2 regions of the Embleya sp. NPDC059237 genome follow, and region 2 is predicted to be linked to the other one. Evidence: predicted binding sites of a transcription regulator. Region 2 holds the regulator's gene; the other holds the start of a gene.
What was found. Region 2 encodes HspR, which represses chaperone genes until heat shock. Its sites were predicted from a motif close to TTGAGNNNNNNNNNCTCAA; they were not measured.
Positions count from the first base shown of each region.

Region 1 (3,409 bases), on a different contig from region 2:
AGCGGCCCATCGCGCGGGCCACCGACTCGCCGAGCGAGGTCTTGCCGACTCCGGGCGGGCCGACCAGGGCGAGCACCGCGCCGGAGCGCCGGCCGCCGACCACGCCCAGACCGCGCTCCTCGCGGCGCTTGCGGACCGCCAGGTATTCGACGATGCGCTCCTTGACGTCGTCCAGACCGGAGTGGTCCGCGTCCAGGATCGCGCGCGCCTCGGCGACGTCGTACGCGTCCTCGCTGCGCTCGTTCCAGGGAATCTCCAGGACCGTGTCCAGCCAGGTCCGGATCCAGCCGCCCTCGGGCGACGCGTCGGAGGCGTGCTCCAGCTTGTCGACCTCCTTGAGCGCGGCCTCCAGGACCTTCTCCGGCAGGTTCGCGGCCTCGACCCGCGCCCGGTAGTCCTCCTCCTCGCTGTCCGGGGTGCCGTTGAGCTCGTTCAGCTCCTTGCGCACCGCGGCCAACTGCTGCTTGAGCAGGAACTCGCGCTGCTGCTTGTCCATGCCCTCCTGGACGTCCTTGCGGATCGTCTCGGCCACGTCCAGCTCGGCGAGGTGGTCCCGGGTCCAGCCGACCACCTTGGTCAGCCGCTCCTGGACGTCGATCGTCTGGAGCACCTCGATCTTCTGCTGCAGGCTCAGGTAGGGGGCGTAGCCGGAGTTGTCCGCCAGGTCGCCGGCGTCCTCCAGAGCCTGGACATGGTCCACCACCTGCCACGCACCGCGCTTGCCGAGCACGGTGGTGACCAGGGCCTTGTACTCCCGGGCCAGCTCCAGGGTGCGCTCGTCGGCCTCGACGTCCGGCACCCGGGTCGCCTCGACCCACAGCGCCGCGCCGGGGCCGGTGGTGCCGCTGCCGATCCGCACCCGGCCCTCGCCGCGCACCACCACGACCGACTCACCCCCGGGCAGCCGGCCGACCTGCTCGATCACGCCGAGCGTGCCCACCGCCGGGTACTGCCCGTCGTCACGCGGAACAAGCAGCACCCGCGCCTTGCTCTCACTACGGACGCCGGGCCCGGTGGACCGCCCCGCGGCGGCCCGCGCGGCATCCACGGCGGCACGGGTCTCCGCGTCGTCGAGTTCGAGCGGGACCACCATGCCGGGGAGGACGACGACGTCGTCCAACGGAAGAACCGGCAGGGTCAGGGTCCCGATGGTCTCGCTCATGTCATGCCCCTTCAGTGGCCACAGTCGAAAAACTTGCGCTGTACCGACTCAAGAAACACGAGCCCCTCTTTGTTCCCCCACCCACCCCGCCCCCTGTTCGCCCTGGGCGAAGTCGTCCTTTGGCCGGCCCGCGGCGACCACGGCTGTGACCGGGCGCGTGGGGTATCGGGGGGCTCGGAACGCCGAAGGGCCCCGGATCGCGAGCGATCCGGGGCCCTTGTCCACAGCGTGGGGAGGATGGCGACATCAGCCGCCGCAGTCCCACACGTAGTTGGCCGGGCCACCGGTCGAGTCCCATCGGAAACGCTTGGTCTCACCGCCGGCAAGGTATTGGCATTCCGGGTCGGGCCAGCCCGAGACCTGGACGCTCAGGTTCATGCGACGCCCGCAGTCGTTGCGGACGTCCGCCCACCGCCAGGTGGGAAAGCCGACGTGGGTGTCCTGATTGACGATCACGGCGCAGTCCAAAGGCTCCACGGCGGGGACTGCGGCTGTGGCGGCGGGTGCGGCGGACACGACGACGCCGGCGGTCGCGAGCGAGAGGGCGGCGATAGCCGTCCAGGACACATATCGGCGAGAACGAGTGAGAGAGCGCATTTCTTTGCCTCCGGGTCGATGTATCGCTCCCACTGTGGGAGCACTCACACACCCAGACTCCCTGCGTTGAGTAGTCGGATCATCACGCGCAGGCACGAGTTCGCCGTACATCGATCCGCGTACGTCGTCAGCCGTACGGCCTCATACCGGCGCGGCGCCCAAACGCGAGGCGGGCGCCGCCCGGGGCGGATGCGAGGCAGTGCGGGGCGACTGTGAAGCGATTCGGGACGTGTGACGTTGACGGCGGGATACCGCCGGACCGGGGGTGGTTGGGCGGCTGTACCGGACTCTCCGTTGCCGGGGGTGGCGCGCCTCGTTCGTGGTCATGGGTGCACCCGCGCTCGGCGCCGCGATCGCGCTGGGCCCGGCGGGGTTCGGCGCGGCGAAGGTGGCCTGTGACCTACTGGTAGCTGTCGTAGGTGGGCTTGCCCTTCGGTCGGTAGATGCCGAGGACGGTGCCGCCCTTGGTCGTCGAGACGCCGACCGGCTCCAGCGCGGTGGGGATCGCTCCGTCGGCGAACAGCCGCTTTCCGGTGCCGATGATCACCGGGTGGATGGTCAACCGGTACTCGTCGACGAGGTCGTGCCGCATGAGGGTCTGGGCGAGGTCGCCGCTGCCGACGACGTTGATGTTGCCGCCCTCGGATGCCTTCAACGCGCGGACGGCATCGGCGATGTCGCCCTCCAACAGCGTGGAGTTCCGCCACTCGACGGATGTCAGGGTCCGAGACGCCACGTACTTGCGCATGCTGTTCATCCGGTCGGTGAACGGATTGTCGGGACCGGCGGTCGGCCAGTACGACGCGAAGATGTCGTACGTCTTGCGGCCCAGCAGCATCGCGTCGGAGTCCTCGTACCACTCGGCGATGCCCGCGCCGACCTCCTCGTCGGTCACCGGCTTCTGCCAGCCGCCGTGCTCGAAGCCGCTCTCCGCGTCCTCGTCCGGCCCACCCGGCGCCTGCATGACGCCGTCGAGCGTCAGGAACGTACAAACGATGATCTTGCGCATGGTGTCCTCCCTGTGTCGTCGACGGGTAGACCCCACAACCACCGAAAACTCATCGGCGCAGCGTCAGAGGTGGCGTTGGGCGGCTTCGACGATGGTGTCTGCGGTGGTGTTGAACGCTATGGCCGCGCCGGGAGCGTGGGTGCGGACGAGGTTGACGGTCTGTTCGAAGAGCGGGAGGAGGTCTTCCGACTTGCGAATGCCGCCGCCGATCAGGACCACGTTCCAGGCGCGCTCGGTCAGGGCGGCGACGATCGTGGGCTCGGCGGTCTCGTCGGGGCCGAACACGGTCATGGACGCGTGGATGCCGTGGTCGGCGAATCGGGCCAACTCCGCCTCCAGGGTGGCGAGTAGGGCGGCGCCGTTGGTTCCGGGGACGATGTGCGGGTCGATGCCGAGTACAAGAACCGAAGAAGTCATGGGGTCAACCTACGAAATCGGGTCCGGCGGCCGGAACGGCGGGCCCACGTGGACCGGTTGGGCTTCGGGCGGGTGACGGCTCGGCGTTGAGGGCGGGTTTCCGCCAGACCCGGGGTGGTGGGGGTGGCTGTACTGGATACGCCCCGGCTTCCGGGGCTCCCCCCCACATCGCCGAAAGGGACACCCATGTCCGTCATCGCCCGAGTCGACGAACGTGCGGCCGC
Region 1 is NZ_JBHZAE010000001.1:1,400,511-1,403,919, reverse strand. It holds gene lon (endopeptidase La) at 1-1,162, opposite strand, end outside; gene ACFXKZ_RS06125 (hypothetical protein) at 1,409-1,729, opposite strand; gene ACFXKZ_RS06120 (dihydrofolate reductase family protein) at 2,160-2,768, opposite strand; gene ACFXKZ_RS06115 (hypothetical protein) at 2,832-3,185, opposite strand; gene ACFXKZ_RS06110 (MFS transporter) at 3,372-3,409, shown strand, end outside.
Region 1: lon (endopeptidase La) is a predicted target of HspR. The motif match lies at 1,196-1,214, and genes of this name have one in related genera.

Region 2 (3,409 bases):
GCGGTCGACGAGGCGACGATCCGGGTCGGCCGTGACCTTGCGCTTGGGGCCGGCCAGCAGCGCCGCCAGCGCGTCCGGCTTGCCGCTCTGCAGTCCGAGGGCCAGCGCGGCCACGGTCTGCCCGGGGGATATGTCGAGCACCTTCTCGTCGCCGACCGCGACCTTGCCCAGCAGTTCGCTGACCGGCAGGTTGCCCTGGACCAGGCCGTCGTGGTTGCCGTAGGCGCTGTACCAGGGGGTCTTCAGGCCGGTCGCCTCGAACGGCCGCCGACACGCGTCCAGCAGGCCCGGCACGGTGGGATAGCCGTACTGGGCGCGCGGCACGTCGTCCTTCTGCCCGGGCGGCGTGCCGTCGGGGTGCCAGTAGCGCTCGTGGTACGCCACCGCGTCCATCGGGCCCTCGTACCTGTTGCGATCGCCCGAGTCGGGCGTGACCTTCTTGCCGCCGTCGAGCACGTCGATGTACCAGCGCAGCTCGTTGAACTGGATGTTGTCGGTGTTGTCGCCGGTGCAGATCGTGAAGGCCAGCGGCGCGCCCAGGGCCGGACCCTTGCCGATCCGGTTGAGCGACTGCACCATCGCCTCGGCGATCTGCGCGGTCAGCACCTCCTGCGGGCGGTACGCCGACTGGAAGGGCAGCAGCTTGGCGAACGGCTGGTCCTTGTCGCTGTGCCGGTCGAGGAAGTCCACGCGCGCGGTCGACTGCGAATCCTGGATGTGGATGTCGGTCAACTGGGTGAACGCGACCAGGGAGCGTCGCTTTGCCTTGTCGCCCGAGCTGCCGCCGGGCATCAACTCGCTGCGCAGCAGGTGTGGTTCACCGGGTCCGGCGACGATCTTGCGGTAGCCGCCCGGCCCGGGCGGGCCGAGCACGAGGGTGCGCTCCAGCGTGGTGCCGGCCGCGCCGGCCGGCTTGGGCGCGCCCGACTTGGGTGCGTCGCTCGACTTCCCGTCGGGCTTGTCCTTGTCGTCGTCGGAGCACGCGGCCACTCCGAGCAGTGCCGCGCTCGCGGCCGAGTACTTCAGGACGTCCCGACGATTCGGCTTCATGCGGCGACCCTACTGACGCGTAGCGAGCCGCATCAAGGAAGCGTCGAGGCTGCGTCGAAGAAGCGCCGAGACCGCACAAAAAACGGCGAGGAGGGGGCACGGCCGGGGCCGTACCGCCTCCTCGCCGTCGTCGCGGCCGTCAGTCCGAACGCCCGCGCCGCGGCTTCCACACCACGAGCGCGGTGCCGGCCTGCGGCCGGACCGGGACCAGATCGCGCCGGTAGGACGCGTGTACGGCCGCCTCGCGCCGGGCGCTCGCGTCCGTCGCCTCGTGCAGCGCGTGCTCCATCTCGGCCACGCGCATGCGCAGCGCGAGTACCTGGTTCTCCAGCTCCAGGATCCGCTTGATCCCGGCGAGGTTGATGCCGGCCTCCTGGGAGAGCCGCTGCACCTCGCGCAACTGCACGATGTCGCGGGCGGAATAGCGCCGCCCCCGGCCCGCCGTACGGTCCGGCGAGACCAGGCCGAGGCGGTCGTACTGTCGCAACGTCTGCGGGTGCAGGCCGGACAGCTGGGCGGCGACCGAGATCACGTAGACCGGAGAGGTCTCGTCGATCTCGAAGCCGTGCCCACCACCGATACCGCCACCGCCCAAGCCGCCCGGTCGCATGTCATGCCCCCTTCGCCGCGTCCAACAGATCGGCTCGGGGATCGTGCGCGACGGTCGCCTCGCGGAACGCCTCCAGCGCTTCGCGCGCCTTGTCGTTCAGCTGCTGAGGGACCGTCACCTCGATGGTGACCAGGAGGTCGCCCCGAGTGCCGTCCTTGCGTGCCGCCCCGCGTCCGCGCACCCGCAGCGTGCGGCCGTTGCCCGTGCCCGCGGGGAGCTTGAGCGTGACCGGGATGCCGCCGAGCGTGGGTACGGTGACGTCCGCCCCGAGCGCGGCCTCCGGGAAGGTGACCGGCACGGTGACCGTGAGGTTGTCGCCCTTGCGTCCGAAGACGGCGTGGGCCTTGACGTGCACCACGACGTACAGGTCGCCGGCCGGGCCGCCGCGCTCGCCGGGCGCGCCCTTGCCCTTGAGCCGGATGCGCTGCCCGTCCTGGACCCCGGCCGGGATCCGGACCTGCATCGTGCGCGAACTCTTGGCCCGGCCACTGCCGTTGCACACGATGCACGGGTCGTCCACGAGCAGCCCGCGGCCCTTGCAGTCGCGGCACGGCTCGGAGAAGCCGAAACCGCCCTGCGGCCGGCTGACGTTGCCGGAGCCCGCGCAGGTCGGGCACATCCGCGGGGTGGTGCCCGCGGCCGCGCCCGTGCCGTTGCAGTGCCGACACGGTTCCGAACTGGTCAGCCGGATCGGCACGGTCGCGCCGTCGACCGCGTCGGCGAAGCCGAGGGTGACCTCGGACTCCACGTCGGTACCGCGCCGGGGCTGCTGGCGCCCGGTCTGGCGACCGCCGCCGAACAGGCCGCCGAAGATGTCGCCCAGACCGCCGGTGTTGCCCGCGCCGCCCTGCTGGCCGCCGAAGATGTCGCCGAGGTCGAACGGGAAGCCGCCGGTGCCGGACTGTCCGCCGCCGGTGCCGCGAAAGCCGCCGCCGCTGCCGAACAGGGTCCGGGCCTCGTCGTATTCCTTGCGCCGCTTGTCGTCGGCCAGTACGTCGTAGGCCTCCGAGATCTCCTTGAAGCGCTCCTCGGCCTTCGTGTCACCCTTGTTCTTGTCCGGGTGGAACTCGACGGCGAGCTTGCGATACGCCTTCTTGATCTCGGCGGTGCCGGCGTCCTTGGGGACGCCGAGCACCTTGTAGTAGTCCTTCTCCAGGTAGTCCTTCGTACTCATGCGCCCCTCGCCGATCGGGTCGGGGTGCCCTCGTGCTCCGAGCGCCCGTTTCCGGATTCACACCACCCGCGCATCGGCGTCCCTCCTCTCCGCTTCTCGTCGTCTCGTTCCCGGTGACGGTTCAGCTGCCGGCCGCTTCGCCCGACTCCTCCGGACCGCCCTCGGCCTCCGCCGTGGGTTCCGCGACCGCCACCCGTGCCGGACGGATGATCCGCTCGCCCACTTGATAACCGGGCTGCAGGATCTCCACACACGTGGGTTCGGTGACATCGGTCGCGTACGAGTGCAGCAGCGCCTCGTGCACCGTCGGGTCGAACGGGTCGCCCTTCGAACCGAAGCTCTGCAGCCCCATCTTGGCCACGATCGACTCCAGCGACTCGGCGACCGACTTGAAGCCGCCCGCCAGTTCGCCGTGGTCCCGGGCCCGACCGATGTCGTCGAGCACCGGCAGCAGTTCGCTCAGCACCTTGATGGCGGCCGACTCGCCCGCCACGTTGCGGTCCCGCTCGACCCGCTTGCGGTAGTTCGCGTACTCCGCCTGAAGCCGCTGCAGGTCGGCCGTGCGCTCGCCGAGT
Region 2 is NZ_JBHZAE010000008.1:314,735-318,143, forward strand. It holds gene ACFXKZ_RS26205 (TIGR03767 family metallophosphoesterase) at 1-1,050, opposite strand, end outside; gene ACFXKZ_RS26210 (heat shock protein transcriptional repressor HspR) at 1,190-1,660, opposite strand; gene dnaJ (molecular chaperone DnaJ) at 1,662-2,834, opposite strand; gene grpE (nucleotide exchange factor GrpE) at 2,956-3,409, opposite strand, start outside.